Regions from separate parts of the Cellulomonas jepli genome, predicted to be linked through region 1. Evidence: riboswitches for the same ligand, from Rfam matches in the RefSeq annotation. Region 1 holds a riboswitch; the other holds the start of a gene.
What was found. Region 1 has a riboswitch for S-adenosylmethionine ahead of AB6N24_RS13575 (methylenetetrahydrofolate reductase). Riboswitches for the same ligand answer to the same signal wherever they lie in the genome.
Positions count from the first base shown of each region.

Region 2: another riboswitch for S-adenosylmethionine. It lies ahead of AB6N24_RS17405 (hypothetical protein); the one in region 1 lies ahead of AB6N24_RS13575 (methylenetetrahydrofolate reductase).

Region 1 covers NZ_JBFTER010000054.1:21,243-29,054, forward strand. The annotation lists gene AB6N24_RS13565 (hypothetical protein) at 32-2,230, shown strand; gene metE (5-methyltetrahydropteroyltriglutamate--homocysteine S-methyltransferase) at 2,417-4,768, opposite strand; gene AB6N24_RS13575 (methylenetetrahydrofolate reductase) at 4,782-5,864, opposite strand; SAM riboswitch class I at 5,932-6,026, opposite strand; gene AB6N24_RS13580 (histidine phosphatase family protein) at 6,262-6,921, opposite strand; gene AB6N24_RS13585 (DNA-3-methyladenine glycosylase I) at 7,178-7,792, opposite strand.
Region 2 covers NZ_JBFTER010000087.1:951-8,762, reverse strand. The annotation lists gene AB6N24_RS17420 (SagB/ThcOx family dehydrogenase) at 1-701, opposite strand, end outside; gene AB6N24_RS17415 (YcaO-like family protein) at 698-2,155, opposite strand; gene AB6N24_RS17410 (TOMM precursor leader peptide-binding protein) at 2,130-3,359, opposite strand; gene AB6N24_RS17405 (hypothetical protein) at 3,349-4,056, opposite strand; SAM riboswitch class IV at 4,319-4,420, opposite strand; gene AB6N24_RS17400 (hypothetical protein) at 4,619-5,527, opposite strand; gene AB6N24_RS17395 (LLM class flavin-dependent oxidoreductase) at 5,892-6,902, opposite strand; gene AB6N24_RS17390 (transglutaminase-like domain-containing protein) at 7,051-7,812, shown strand, end outside.

The DNA.
Region 1 (7,812 bases):
TGACCGCGGTCATAGCCCTACGCTCTGCGTCATGCCCCCCCGCTCACGAGGCGCTCTCGCGGCTCTCCTGGCCCTGTCCGTCGCCGTGTGCGGCTTCGTCCTCCCGGCTGCCGCGGCTCCCGGGTCGGCTGGCGACGTGCTCAGCGTGTCCTCCCGCCGGGGCATCCACTTCCCCGGTCGCCTGCTGGTGTCCTCACCCGAACTCTTCGACGCGACTCCCGGCGACGTGGGGCGGGACACGCTGACGATCGAGGTCAGGGCGGCGGAGGGCGGATCGCCCGTGACGCTCGTGGTGGCGGCGCCGCTAGACAGCCCGAGGCTCGTCGTCGGCCCTCGGTCGACGAGAGCGGCGGCGACCTCCCAGACCCCGGGGCTCCAGCTCTCCGGCTGGTGCGACGAGACGGGCGACGGGACGATGGACGTCCTCGACGTCGAGCACGACGCGGACGGTCGGCTGTCGGGCCTCGCGCTCGACTACGAGCTGACCTGCACCGGCGCGACGCCGATCCTGGGGACGCTGCGCTGGTCCAGCGACGTGCCGTACCGGGAGACGGTCTCCGCGCGACTCCCGTACCACGTGGCTCCTGTCGGCCGGACGGCCCGGGGGACCGCCACGCTGACGAACGCGGGCACGGCGCCGCAGAGCTACGGGGTCACGACCGCCGACGTGCGCCCGCTCCCGCTCGTGATCGACCGCGACGGCTGCGCGGGGGCGACGCTGGCACCGGGCGAGACCTGCACCGTCGACTTCAGCGCTGTCGTGACCAGCACGTCCTACTACTCCGCGCACCTGCATACGCCCGACGAGTCGGTCGTGGGTTCCGTGTCCACCTACGTGGTGATGCTCCCGGAGGACTCGTGGCCCAAGGCGACGCTGACCGCACGCCCCGAGCGCCTCGCCGTGACCCTCTCGGCCGGCCCGGGCGACGGCGGCACCTTCCGCGTGCTGCGTGCGGCGGGGGACGGCCCCGAGGTCACCGTCGCCGACGACGTCACGCTGCCCTGGACCGACACCGCCGTGAACGCGGACACCGTCTACACGTACCGCGTCCGGAGCACGCAGAACGGTGGTGCCTTCCAGGCGTCCGAGCCGGTCACCGCGCGTCCCTTCCCGGCGCCGCAGGGCTCCGAGGGTGCGTACGTCGCCGTCGCGCCCGAGCGCGTGATGGACACGCGCAACGGCACGGGCGTGCGCGCGGGCACGGTCGGGCCCGGGGAGACCGTCACGTTCGACCCGGCCGCAGCCGGCGCGGTGCCCCGCACCGGGGTCCGAGCGGTGCTCCTGAACGTCACCGGCACCCTGCCGACGGCGCTGACGAACGTGCGGGTCTGGGCGTCGGGCACCCCGATCCCCGGGACGTCCTCGCTGAACATGCGGACGGGGGAGACGCGCGCGAACCAGGTCGTGGTCCCGGTCGGGGCGGACGGTCGCGTCTCGCTGAACAACGCGGTCGGCCGGACGCACCTGATCGCGGACGTCCAGGGGTACTACTCGACGGCCTCCGGGCCGGGCGGTGGCGGCTACCACCCGCAGGACCAGGCGCGCGCCCTCGATACCCGCCTCCAGGGCGGTGCGCTCGACTCGCTCGAGGAGGTCTGGGTGCCGTTGAGCGGCGTGCCGGAGGGCGCCGAGGCGGTCGACGTGAACCTGACGGTGACGATGCCGACCGGGGTGGGGCACCTGGTCGCGTGGTCCGGCGAGGGTGCCGCACCGAACGCGTCGCACGTGAACTTCGTCCCCGGGCAGACGATCCCGAACCACGCGGTCGTGCCGGTCTCGCTCGGCGAGGACGGCGCGCCCGGGATCGTGGTCCGCAACAACAGCGGCGGTCGGACGCACGTCATCGTCGACGTCCAGGGGTGGTACGACGACGGCTCCCTCCCCGACGGGATGCGGTTCTACCCGCAGACCCCCACCCGCCTGATGGACACGCGACGGGCGGGCCCCGTGAAGTCCGACGGGGAGACGCTGCGCCTCTCGCGTGACGTGCTGCCCGCAGGGGTCGTGCAGGTGGTCAACGTGACCGTCACCGACGCCCTCGGGGTGGGCCACGTCATCGCGTGGAGCGGCGACGGGACCGTGCCCACGACGTCGACGGGCAACTACGCCCCGGGGGAGACGGCGCCGAGCATGGCGACGGTCACGGCCGCGCCCGCCGGTGGCATCGCCCTGACGGTCCGGGGGGCGACCGCGCACCTCATCGTCGACAGCATCGGGGTCTTCTACTGACCCGCTGACGCTCCGCTGATGGCTGGTGGCGCCCTTCGACGCACCGACGCCCGGCACCGCCCGTCGGCAGGGCGGCCCGGTGGCTCCTCGGGCGTCGGGAACGCCGCAGGCCGCGGACCCGGGAGGGTCTGCGGCCTGCCGCGTCGGTGCTGCTGGTCCCCGGCGCCGGACCGTGGCGCCGGTGGGTCAGGCGAGCGTCGCCCGGACCGCGCGCGTCGCGGCGAGGATGCTCTCGAGCGAGGGCGTGACCTCGGCGTAGCGGCGGGTCTTGAGGCCGCAGTCGGGGTTGACCCACAGCTGGTCGAGGTCGATGGCCTTGACCGCCGCCGTGAGCAGCTCCTCGACCTCGTCCTCGCCCGGCACGCGCGGGGAGTGGATGTCGTAGACGCCCGGGCCCACGGCGCGCGGGTACCCGGCGTTCGCGATGTCCGCGAGGATCTCCATCTTCGAGCGGGCGGCCTCGATCGATGTCACGTCCGCGTCGAGGCCGTCGATCGCGCCGACGATCTGCCCGAACTCCGAGTAGCACAGGTGCGTGTGGATCTGGGTGTCCGGGCGCACGCCGGCCGTCGAGAGGCGGAACGAGCGGACCGACCAGTCGAGGTACGCGGCGTGGTCCGCGGCCTTGAGCGGGAGCAGCTCGCGCAGCGCCGGCTCGTCGACCTGCACGATCGCGATGCCGGCCTCCTCGAGGTCCGTGATCTCGTCGCGCAGGGCGAGGGCCACCTGGTTCGCGGTGTCGCCGAGCGGCTGGTCGTCGCGCACGAAGGACCACGCGAGGATCGTCACCGGGCCGGTGAGCATGCCCTTGACCGGCTTGCTCGTGAGCGACTGCGTGTACTGGGTCCAGCCGACCGTGATGGGAGCCGGCCGGGAGACGTCGCCCCACAGGATCGACGGGCGGGTGCAGCGCGAGCCGTAGGACTGGACCCAGCCGTTCTGCGTCACGGCGAACCCGTCGAGGTTCTCCGCGAAGTACTGGACCATGTCGTTGCGCTCGGGCTCGCCGTGCACGAGGACGTCGAGGCCGACGGTCTCCTGGAGCTCGACGACGCGGCGGATCTCCGCGCGCATCTCCTCCTCGTACTGCTCGGTGCTGAGCTCGCCCTTGTCGTGCGCCGCGCGGGCCTTGCGGATCTCCGGCGTCTGCGGGAACGACCCGATGGTCGTCGTGGGCAGCGGCGGGAGGTTGAGGCGCTCCGCCTGGGCCGTCTTGCGCTCGGCGAACGGGCCGCGGTTGAACGCGTCCTCGGTGAGCGACGCGACGCGCTCGCGCACCTCGGGGCGGACGACGCCGGGCGCCGTGGCGCGCGAGCGGACCGCGTCCGACGCCTCGAGCAGCTGCGTGTGGATCGCCTCGCGGCCCTCGGCGAGGCCCTCAGCGAGCGTGACGATCTCGGCGACCTTCTGGTCGGCGAACGCGAGCCAGGACTTCAGCGTCGCGTCGAGCGCCGGCTCGTCGTCCAGCGTGTGCGGGACGTGGAAGAGCGACGTCGACGTGCCGGCCGCGACCTGCGCCGCGCCCAGCGTCTCGAGGCGCTCGAGCACCTCGAGCTTCGCGGACAGGTCCGCGCGCCAGATGTTGTGTCCGTCGATGACACCGCCGACGACGACCTTGCCCGCGAGGCCGGGGACGGCGGCCGTGGGGGCGGCACCCCGGACGAGGTCGAGCGCGACACCCTCGACGTCGGACGCCGCGACGACGTCGAGGCTCTCCGCGAGGTCCGCGTACGGTGCGGCGACGAGGATCGCCGGGCGCTCGGGGCGCGCGAGCTCGGTCGCGAGCACGGTGTACGCCTGCGTGAACGCCTCGCGGACTCGGTCGAGCGGGACGTCGAGGGACTCGGAGACGAGCGCGGGCTCGTCGAGCTGGACCCAGGTGGCGCCGGCCTTCGCGAGCTCGCGCAGCACCGTCGCGTACACGGGCAGAAGGTCCGCGAGGCGGTCGAGCGGCGTGAAGCCCTCGGGCGCGGTCTCGGTCGGCTTCGCGAGGGCGAGGTACGTCACCGGGCCGACGAGGACCGGGCGCGTCAGGACGCCGTCGGCGAGGCCCTCGACGAACTCGCGGACCGTGCGGTCGCTCGCGTAGCGGAACTCCGTCTCCGGACCGATCTCCGGGACGAGGTAGTGGTAGTTCGTGTCGAACCACTTGGTCATCTCGAGGGGCAGGTCCTCGCCGCGGCCGCGGGCGACCGTCGAGTAGCCCGCGAGGTCGAGGCGACCCTCGGCGTCGACGAGGTCGGCGAAGCGGGCCGGGACGGCGCCCACGAGGTTCGTCGCGTCGAGCACCTGGTCGTAGAACGAGAACGCGCTCGGGATCGCGGGCACGTCGGTGCGCAGGCCCAGGCCGGCGAGGTGCGTGCGGGTGCGCTTGCGCAGGTCGGCGGCGACCGCCTCGACCTCCTCGGCGGACGTCTTGCCGGCCCAGAACGCCTCGATGGCCTTCTTGAGCTCGCGGCGGGGACCGATGCGCGGGTAGCCGAGGATCGTCCCGGCGGGGAACTCGGGCAGCGCGGACGCGGGGGTGGTGCTCGTCATCGTGGGTCCTCGATCAGTTCGTGGGGGCGGGGACGGGGCTGGGTGAGCCGGCCTGCGGCCTGGGGGTCCGGTCGGGAGCTGTCGGAGCTCCGCCGCCGAGGTGTGCACCCTCGAGCAGGTCCAGCGCGGCGTGGTGGGTGTTGTAGGTGTAGACGTGGACGCCCGGGGCGCCGCCGTCGAGCACGGCGTTCACGAGGTCGACGCTCGCGCGGATGCCGACCCGGTGCCGCTCGGCGTCGTCGTCGACCGAGCCGAGCCGCTCGAGCAGCGGCCGGGGGACCGGGACGCCGGTGAGCGCCTCGACCCGCAGGAGCCGGGCGGGGTCGGTCGTCGGGATGATGCCGGGGATGATCGGGATCGTGACGCCGGCCTCACGCGCCTCGGCGACGAGCTCGAGATAGCTGCCCGCGTCGTAGAAGACCTGCGTGATCGCGAAGTCGGCCCCGGCCTCCTGCTTGGCGAGCAGCGCCGCGACGTCCTGCGCGCGCGTGCTGCCCGTGCCCGCGTTGCCGCGCGGGAACGCGGCGACGGCGATCGACAGGGGACGCACGGTCGCGCGGACCTTCTGCGCGAGGCTCTGCCGGCACCGACGCTCCTCGATCTCGCGGAGCAGCGCGACGAGCTCGCTCGCGGTCTCGAGGCCGTCGGGGTGCGGGCGCCAGTCGGCCTGGTCGGCGGGCGGGTCCCCGCGCAGCGCGAGGAACGACCGGACACCCTCGTCGAGGAACTCCTCGACGACCGCGGTGACCTCGGCGCGCGAGGTCCCGACGCACGTCAGGTGCGCGATCGGGTTGAGCGACGTCTCGCGCAGCAGGCGGCGGACGAGCCCGCGCGTGGTGGTGCGCGTCTTGCCCGCTGCCCCGTAGGTCACGGAGACGAAGTCGGGGCGGGTCTCGCCGAGCGCCTGGATCGTCGCCCACAGCTTCGGGGCGGCGTCCGGGTTGCGGGGCGGGAACAGCTCGAACGAGACCGTCGGCCGGTCGACCGGCGCGAGCACGTCGCGCGCACCCGGGGCCGTGCGCAGGGAGTCGCCGGTCGGGGCGTCGCGCGGGACGGGGGGTGCGTCGGGCGCGGCGTCGGTCACGGGGGCGCTCATGAGGCGGTCCGTCGCGGGGTGGCCGCCCGGGAGGGTCGCGGACACGGGGACGTGCACGTCATCGTCAACTCCATCGAACCTGGCGGAAGCACCCACACCCTCGTGAGAGGGGGGTTGCTGCGGCGTCGACGAGCCAGGACTCTCGGCCGCTCTGGATGGTGAGCCGAGCATAGGGCTGGTCCCGCATGCTGAGCAATGCCTCTCACCAACCGAGATGAGGCCGTCCACGCTCGGAGGTACGCCCGCGACGGCGAGCGCCCGGGACGCGACGAGGGGGCGTGCGGCTGGCTCGGGGGCCGTGCGGGTCGGGCGAGGTGCGGGTCGGGCGAGGTGCGGGACGGGCGACGTGCAGGCCAGGGGGTGCCCGGTGGGCCGGTCCAGGTCGTGCGGCTCCGGGTCAGGCGATCGAGGCCACCGGGGTCGGCGTGCGCATCGGGCGGGCCGCGATGTGCCCCTGTCCGGCGACGTCGACGGCGACGCTCGTCAGCCGCGCCGCGCCGTCGGGCTCCACCTCGACCGTCGAGACGGACGCGTTCGGCAGCGGCACGAGACCCACCTCGTCGACCGTCGCCAGGTAGGCGCCGAGCGCGAGCCCGTGCCCGACGACGAGCACGTGCCCGCCGTCGCCGTGCTGGGCGGCGATCCGCGCGAACACGTCCCGGGTCCGGTGCATGAACTCCGCACCGGGCTCGCCGCCCGGCAGCCCGGGGTGGCGGCCCGCGAGGACCTCCGTGACGAGCTCGGGCCACGCGACGACGTCGTCGAGCACGCCCTCGTGCTTCCGCTCGTAGATGCCGAAGCTGTACTCGAGCAGCCCGGGGTCGGTGCGCAGGCGGACGTCGGGGTGGTGGCGGAGCAGCTCGACGGCGGTCGCGACGGCCCGCCCCGAGGGCGAGGACCACGCTGCGGTGAACGGCGTGCCGGCGAGGTGCCGGGCGGTCGTGCGGACGCCCGCACGACCGTCCCGCGTGAGCGGCGAGTCGCAGCGTCCCTGCATGATCCGGCGTGCGTTGAAGTAGGTGCGCCCGTGGCGGACGAGCGTCAGCGTGAGGGTCATCGGTGCCCCGCTCTCTCTCGTTGTCGGTCCGACGCTAGGGAGCACGTGTGTCGGGCGGACGACGCCGGCGTGACGAACAGGCGACGATGTGCCAGCGGCCAGCGGCCAGCGGGCAACCACCAACGACCAACGACGACGCGGCTCGCGTCCGACGTCCGACGTGCGACGTCCCACGTGCCACGTGCCACGTGCCACGTGCCCAGTGCCGCGCGCCGCCTACCGCGCGCCGCGCTCCCGTGGCCGTGGCTGACCTCGCTCAGCGCCCCGCGACGACCGGGCAGCCCGCGAGGTGGTCGTCGACCAGGCCGCACGCCTGCATCGCCGCGTACACGGTCGTCGGGCCGAGGAACCGGAAGCCCAGGCGCTTGAGCTCGCGGGCCAGCGCCTTGGACTCGTCGGTCTGCGCGGGCACGTCGCTCCAGGTCGCGGGGCGCTGGCGCGACCCGGCGACGGCGTCGGCCGGGGCGAACGACCAGACGACCTCGTCGAGCGTGCGCCCGGCCTCGTGCAGCGCGAGGACGGCGCGGGCGTTGGCGATCGTGGCCTCGATCTTGGCCCGGTTGCGCACGATCCCCGCGTCGGCCAGGAGCCGGGTGACGTCCGCGTCGTCGAACCGGGCGACCGCCTCCGGCTCGAAGTCGGCGAACGCGGCGCGGAACGCGGGCCGCTTGCGCAGGATCGTGATCCAGGCGAGGCCGGACTGGAAGCCCTCGAGGGCCAGGCGCTCGAGCAGCGCACGGTCGCCGTGCACCGGCACGCCCCACTCCTCGTCGTGGTACGCCTCGTAGAGGGGGTTGCCGTCGCCGAAGCAGCGCGCGCCGGGGGTCGCCAGCGGGACGGCCGCCGGCTCGGGGGTCTCGGTCGGGGTCATGCGGCGATCCTGCCGTGCGC
Region 2 (7,812 bases), on a different contig from region 1:
CCCGCGGACGCGAGGCCGAGCAGGAGGTTCTGGCACACGTGACCCGCCTCGAGGAGCGCGAACCGGTACGCGCGCTCGCCGTACTTGAACGCCGGGCGCGCGAGCACCGCCGTCAGGACCACCGTCGCCGCAGCGGAACGGAACACCGGGTCGCTCGTCGCTCGCACGAGCTCCGCCGACGCCGGCCCGGGGCGCAGCGCCTCGAGCGCGTGCGGCTCGGGGGCGTAGTGGTAGAGCCCCGGGTCCAGGCCGTCGACGCTCTCCGCGACGAGGTACGTCTCCACGGGGTACAGCGCACCGCCCGACGGCACCGCGCGAACCGGCTGGTCCAGGCCCTCGCGCGCCAGGTGCAGCGTGCCCGTGATGCCGTCGGCGAGGTGCAGCAGCCGCGACACCTGCCCGAGCGTCACGCCCGCCTCCGGGTCGAGCGCGCGCGTGGACCGGCGCCGGGCGACCGCTTCGTCGAGGGGGACCGCGAGCGGCTCGACCTCGGGGAGCCGCGTCACGACAGCGCCGGGGTACCGCTTGAACGTCCGGGACGCGACGTCGTGGAACACCGGGCTCGCGCCGAGGCTGTAGACACGCTGCGCGAACGCGAGGTCGTGCCGGCGCTGCTTGCTGGCCTCGTGGTACGTCTCGAACGCGCGGTCGTCCGCGTCCCCCTCGCCCGCCGCACCGATCACGTGGTCACCTGCCGTCATGGGTAGGGATGGGGCACGGGGTTGAGGTCCGCGACGGTCGACGGCGCAGTCCGGTACCCCATGCGGACCGGGGCCTCGTAGAGCCGGCGCCCGCCCAGGAACCGCAGGCGGTGGTCGGCGTCGAGCGGCTGGAGCTGCGGGACGATCGTGCGCGCGACGCGGTAGCCCGCCTCGGCCACGTCGGTCGTGGTGAGGTCGAGCGTGAGGACGTCGAGCCCGGCGTCGTCGAGCCGCCCCAGCACGGTCGCGAGGTCGGCCGCGACGGAGCGCGGGCCGGTCGTGGGGGTCGACGAGCCCGCGGGCACCCCCTCGTCGACGCCCACGAGGGGGCCCGTCCGCAGGAACTCCACGGCGTGCTCCATGTCGCCGTAGGCGTAGAGGCGCACGTGGTCCTCGAAGTCCCGGACGTCGTCGTACTCCGCCGCGAACGGCGCTCGCCCCTCGGGCCCCCCGAGGAACTTGCCCCACTCGCGGGTCTGCACCGCCTCCGTCATCGCCTTGGTCGCCGCCCGGACGGGGTCGAGCCCGGCCGCGCCGCCCACGGAGATCATCGTGGGCGAGCGCCGGTGGTCCAGGAGCACGCACAGGAAGCTCGGGACGCCGAGGTCGGTCGTGGTCCGCACGAGCAGGTACTCGAGCCCGTCGCGCGCGAGGCGCTCCTCGTAGACGCGGCGCAGGCGGGGGTGCGACGTGAGGTCGACGCGCGGGACCGGCAGGCGGTTCATCCACGTGATCATGAACGCGTCCCGCTCGACCGCCTCGCACACCCCGCGCAGCACGGCGTCGTCGACCGTCGCGGCGCACGCGAGCCCGGTCGACACCGCGGGCGCGAGCACCACCTCGTCCGGGGTGCCCGGGAAGTACGGCATGTAGACGAGGCACGCCGGGACGAGCACCGCGCTGCGCGCGAGCGGGCGCCAGGCCCACACCCAGGCGAGGGGCACGTCGCGCGCGTGCGCGGTCCCCGGGGCGGTGCCCGGTGCCGTGCCGACGTGCGGGCGGAACAGCGCGAGGTCGTCGGGGCGCACCGCCGGGTGCGTCCGTGACACCTCGTCGTAGGAGCCGACGAGGTGGTCGCCGTGGTCGTACACCGAGCAGCAGTAGCGTTCGAGGCCCTCGCCGAGCGCGGCCCCGCGCGCGTCCTGCGCGGTCAGGCCGGACCCTCCGTTGTTGTCGTAGCACGGGTGCTCGCTGTAGACGGTCGTCGCGGCCATCTTGACGGACGCGTTGAAGATCGTCGGCTCCCCCGGCTCGGTCGGGATGTCGAGCACCCAGCGGACGAGCCCCGTGAGGTCGTCCACGGGGGACGGGGCCGCGCGCGACGGCCCGGCCGCCGACCCGCGGCGTGACCCCGGGCCTGCGCCCGGCACCTCGCCGGCGCGCACGGCACGGGCGCGTGCGGGCTCGACGGCCGGCTCGGGGAGCGGCTCAGCGTGCGACAGCGTCCCGGTCACGGGCGTCCTCCCCCGCGCTGCGCTGCCACACGTGGATGGTCGGCCGGGCCTGCGCCGGGCGCCCACAGGCGGGGCACCGCGGGACGCGCAGCACCGGGTGGAGCCGCGTCGTCCCGCTCACGAGGCTCAGGCTCAGCAGGTGCGCGTAGGACGCAGGCGCCGTGAACAGCGTCACGACCTTGACGACCTCGAGCGCGAGGAGCGCCGCCGCCGGGCTCACGAGCAGGTGCTCCGGCCGTAGTCCGGCGACCCGCGAGTGCCGGTCCACGAGGTCGAGCTCGGCGAGGTCCGGGACGTTGCTGCGGCGACGGAGCTCGAAGCACGTCCAGCACGCGGTCTCGTGCGGGAGCACCGTCGGGCCCACGTGGACCTCGAAGCCGGCCGGGCGCGCGCTCGACCACGGGGTACCCGTGACGAGCGCCGCCTCGTTGACCAGCTCGTAGGTGCGCGGGTCGGCGGAGTCCTCCGCGAGCGCCGCGCACCCCGCGCCGTCGAGCAGCCGGACCCACCCGTCGACGTCCCCGGGCCGGTCGGCCGGCTCGACCGACGTCCCGGTCCCGAGGTCCTCGACACGCCGCCGCACGACCGCCGCGCGGGGCTCGCCCACGGGCGCCCCACCGAGCAGCCCGTCCGAGGCCCGGTCCCCGGCATCGACCGTGCCGGGGTCGCACACGACGACCCGCCCGACGCCCGCGACCGCGAGCGCCCGCACGACCGCGGAGCCGGTGGCCCCGAGCCCGACGACCACGACGGTGCTCCGGGCCAGCAGGAGCTGGTACTCCTCGCCGGACCGCGGGAGCACCTCGCCCGTCCCGTCGTCCGCCGCGCCCTCCCGCTCCGGTGCGACGAAGTGGGAGAAGAACGCGATCTGCGGTGCGAGGCGCCGGCGCTCGGCCGCGGTCAGCCCGGGCACGTCGTGCACGACCTCGAGCGCGCCCCGCTCGAGCAGCGCGTCGACCTCCGCGGTCACCCGGGGACGGTCGTCCGGTTCGAACGCCGCGAGCACCTCGGCCCAGTAGCGCTCGCGGTCGAGCAGCGCGAGCAGGCGCCCGAGCAGGTCCCCCCGGCCGCCGCGCAGCTCGAGCGAGAAGGTCAGCGAGTGCAGGCGGAACGACCCGTCGGGCGCCGGGACGACCGTGAACCGCTCCGGCACGCGCAGCCGGTCGTCCGCGCGCACCGGGCGGTCCCCGTCCTCAGCCGGCATAGCTGCAGCTGCAGCTGCTCGATCCCCAGCACGAGCACGAGCAGCTGCAGCACGCCGACCCCGACGTGCGGAACAGCACGAACAGCCCGATCTCGGCGACGAGCCGTGTGCTGCCCTGGAGCGCGGTGATCTCCTCCTTGTCGTGCACCGACTGGGAGAAGTCGTCGCCGAGCAGCGTGTTGTAGGAGACGCTCGCGAGCGATCGCACCTGACGGGCCTCGATCTCGACGAGGTGGCGGCCGGCCGGCACCTTGCCCACGCGCTCCGCGAGCTCGCGGATGTACCCGTCCGACGCACGGCCCTTGCCGCCCTCGCGGCCCCGGGTCAGCTCCTCGGTGTCGTGCTTCGAGCGGACCACCTGGCCGTCCTGCAGAGCCAGGTGCTCGAACGCGGCGATCGTGGTGCGGTCCTTGATGTCGACGACGACGGCCTGCGCGTGCCCACCCTCGGACACGCTCAGCCCGCCCTCCTGGGTCTGGTCCTTGCTGCTGAACGGCGTGACCGAGATGGCGATGGACTGCAGGCTGTCCGGGCTGAACACGGAGAACAGCTGGGTGCGCTCCGGCTGCGCCTCGAGCCCGAGCGCGGTGAGCTCGCCGTGCAGGGTGCGGGCGTCGTCGGACTTCTCGAGGACGCTCTCGAAGAACCGGTACCCGTGCTCGGTTCCGAGGTGCTGGACGGTGTCGACGGCTGCCATGGTGGTTCCCCCTCCGAGATCCACGCGCCTGCGGGGTCGGTGCGCCGTGCGGGCGGCGGGCCGGATGACGTGCTCGGCGGGTCGCGGGGCGCGGTGCGTGAGGCTCGCGGCGTCTCGCCGGAGCCCCCGGGCACACGGTCGTGTGCGGGTCGCGCCTGCGGAGGCTCCGGGTCGGCCCGTGGGGGCCGCGGTGCGCCGGTGCAGGTGGTGGTCCCATGCTTCTCCCGGGCACCACGCGGGTCAACGACCGACGGGCTTCCTCAAGGTGCGGTCGGGGTCCACGACCAGGTCCTTGCCCGGGGCACCCCGCCGTGCGGAGGGTTGCCGTTGCGCCAGCCGAGGCTGCGCGCAGGAGCTCATGACCTACCTCGGTCCAGGGACGGTGGTGCGGAGAACAGCACCACGTGAGCGGTCGACCGCTTCGCGGGGATGCTCAGGTGCTGGACTGCCTGTCCACGGTCACGCGCGGTGAACCGGGCACGACGAAGCGACCCCGGGCGCGTCGACGCGCCCGGGGTCGGGTGGATCGGGTGGGCCGGCGCCGTGCGCCGACCCGGCGGTGTCAGCCCTGGCCGTCGACCCGCAGCTCGGGCAGCAGCGGGCTGCGCGCCGCACCCGCCCCCGTCGTGGCGACCGGGAAGGAGCCGTAGACCGCGGTCACGTCGAGGATGAGGTGCACGGTGCTCGTGACGTACAGGCGGATCGTCGGCCGGCCCTCGAGCATCCCCACGGCCGTGACCGCGAAGTTGGCGAGGTCCTGGTTCGCGTAGAAGTTGATCGTCGACGTGTCGGGGCGAGCGACGCCGTGCGGGAACAGGGTGACGTGGCCGAGCCCGGCACCCATCGTGACCGTCAGGTTGACGAAGATGCTGGCGACGTCGAGGTCCCCCGTCGCGGCGTCCACCGCGACGTCGATCGTCGCGCCGGCGGTGACGCGACCGCCGGCGTCGAGGGCGCCCGCGGTGCGGCCGACGATCGACGCGCGCCCCGCGGCCGAGCGGGTGTCCAGCACCCGCTTGGGCGCGGGCGCGTAGATCATCGGCAGGTACGAGACGAGGTCCTGCAGGTCGAGGTTCGTCACGAGGTAGCCGCGCTCGACGCCGGTGCCGTCGCGGTCCAGACCGATGAGCGGGCCCGCCGCGGTGTTCTTGATCTCGCCGACCTGCGGGGTCCAGCCGGTCGCGTCGGAGGGCTCGAGCCGCAGCTGGGCGCCCGTCGGGTTCGCGAGCGACAGCGCCGGTGCGGTGCTCGTCGCGGTCAGGCGGGTCCCCGACGTGCCGGCGTCGTTCGCACGCCCGGCGAGCACCGGGTCGCCCGCGGCGGCCGACGCCGGGGTCGAGCCGATCGCCGTCGCGGCGGCGGCCCCGGCGACGGCCATGCCGCCCATCCGGAGCAGCCGACGGCGCGAGACGTCCGGCGTCGCGGCGTCGGGTGCGGTGGTGCCGCGCGCGGTGGTGTCGTCGGTGCTCATCTGGGTCCCTACTCTCGGGCGAGCCGGCACGCCCACGCACCCCCGTGCGCCACGCGCGTCACCCGTCGGCTCGGTACCGGCAGGGTGGCGGGTGGTCGGCGTTCACCGTCACGCTTCTCACCCGTTCATCGGCGCCTGCGGGTGAACCTTGAGCCGTTCGTGCGTCTCTCTCGCCCGGGCCCGCCCTCAGCCGTCGCCGCGTCGGGTCTCGCCCGGGGCGACGGGCACCGGCTCGCCGTCGAGGAGCATCCGGCCGGCGCGCGCCTGGGTCTCGAGGGACTCGCTGCAGTGCTCCCGCGAGCCCGTCGCGTGCGCCGGGCGTGCCGTCCCCCGGAGGAGGCGGGCGCCGTACCGCGCGCTCGTGTCAGAGCACCGCCGCGAGCGCGTCGAGCGCGGCGAACGGGTCCGCGCCCACCGGGATCAGGACCATCGACGCGACGCCCGCGTCGTGCAGCGCGGCGATCCGGGCCCGGGCCTGCTCCGGGGTCCCCGTCACGGCGAGCTGGTCGACCCACGCGTCGGGCATCCGCTGCGCGAGCTCCGCGCCGCTCGCGCACGCGTCCCGCAGCGCCGCGAAGTCGGCCGCGAACGGCAGCGGCGCGAGGTGCGGCGCCCAGTCGGCCTCGCCGATCGCCGAGAGCCCGGGGCGCACCGCCGCGCGCGCCGCACCGGCGTCGGCGTCGACCGCCGCGACCGCGTAGCCGACGATCCGGTGCTCCCCCGGCGCGGCGACGTGCCGGCGCGCCTCGGCGACGTACTCGGGCGTGACCGGCTCGGCGAGCACCGTGCCGTCGGCGACCCGGCCGGCGAGGGCGAGCGAGCGCGGGCCACGCACGCCGGCGAGCAGGCGCGGGACGACCCGCGGCGGGGAGGACAGGCGCACCCCCGTGACGTCCACGTGGCTCCCGTGCGCGTCGAGCCGCTCCCCGCGCAGCAGCGCACGCAGCGCGGTCAGGTGCTCGTCGAGCAGCGTGAGCGGGCTCGCGGGCCACGCGCCGACCTGGCGCATCCACCCGGGCATCCCGTGCCCCACGCCGACGTCGAGGCGCCCGGGGAAGAGCTCGGCGAGCGTGCCGACCTCCATCGCGGCGAACGCGACGTTGCGGGCCGCCGCCGGGAGGATCCCGATGCCGACGCGGATCCGCTCGGTGACCGCGAGCGCGACCCCGGCCTGCGCGACCCCGCCGCGGAACTCGAGGTCCTCGACGACCCACAGCTCGTCGAAGCCGAGCTCCTCGGCGCGCCGCGCGAAGCGCGTGAAGCCCTCCGCCGGGAGGTCCCGCGGGAGCATCACGCCGACCGCGCGGAGGTCGTCCCGGGCGCCCGGCGGGGTGGTCGTCGCGGTGTCGTCGGCGGTCTCGTCGAAGGAGGTCACGCGGCTGATCCTGGCACGTCGGGCGGCCCCTCCGCGGACGCCGCGAAGGCCACTGGCGCAAACGTCGGCGCGGCCTCACACTTCACGTGCACGCCCCCCGATCCCCGCTCGGCACACCCCCCGAGACCCCCCGAGAGGACCCACGTCCGTGCTGCGCACCGTCACCTCGCACCTGTCCCTCGACGTGCGCGGGCCCGCCGAGCTCTACCTCGCCGTTGCCGTCGCGGACGGCGCCTACGACCGCACCGAGCACCTCACCGTGACGCACGAGGACGGCCCGCTCGACGCGCTCGAGATCAAGACGCACCAGGGCGCGCGGCTGCACCGCGTCCACGCCCCGGTGGGCCGGGTCGTCATCGACTACCGGGCGACGGTCGCCGGGCAGGCCGAGCCGCCCACGGTCGTCGACGCGGACCTCGTCGAGTACGTGCGGCCGAGCCGGTACGCCGAGTCGGACCGCCTGCTCGCGTTCTCCCGGGACCAGTTCCGGGGCCTCGAGGGCGCCGAGCTGCTCGACGCCGTCGTCACCTGGGTGCGGGGGAACCTGTCGTACGTCTCGGGGTCCAGCTCCCCCACCGACGGCGCGACCGACACGCTGCTCAAGCGGCGCGGGGTGTGCCGCGACTTCGCGCACGTGACGGCGGCGCTGCTCCGCGCGAAGGACGTGCCGGCCCGGCTCGCGTCGGTGTACGCCCCCGGGCTCCGCCCGATGGACTTCCACGCGGTCGTCGAGGCGTACGTCGACGGGGCGTGGCAGCTCGTCGACGCGACGGGCCTCGCGCCGCGCTCGACGATGCTGCGGATCGCGACCGGGCGCGACGCGACCGACACCGCGTTCCTGTCGAACTACCAGGGCGCGGTGAACCTCCGGGCGCTCACCGTGACCGCGACGTCGCAGGGCGACCTCCCG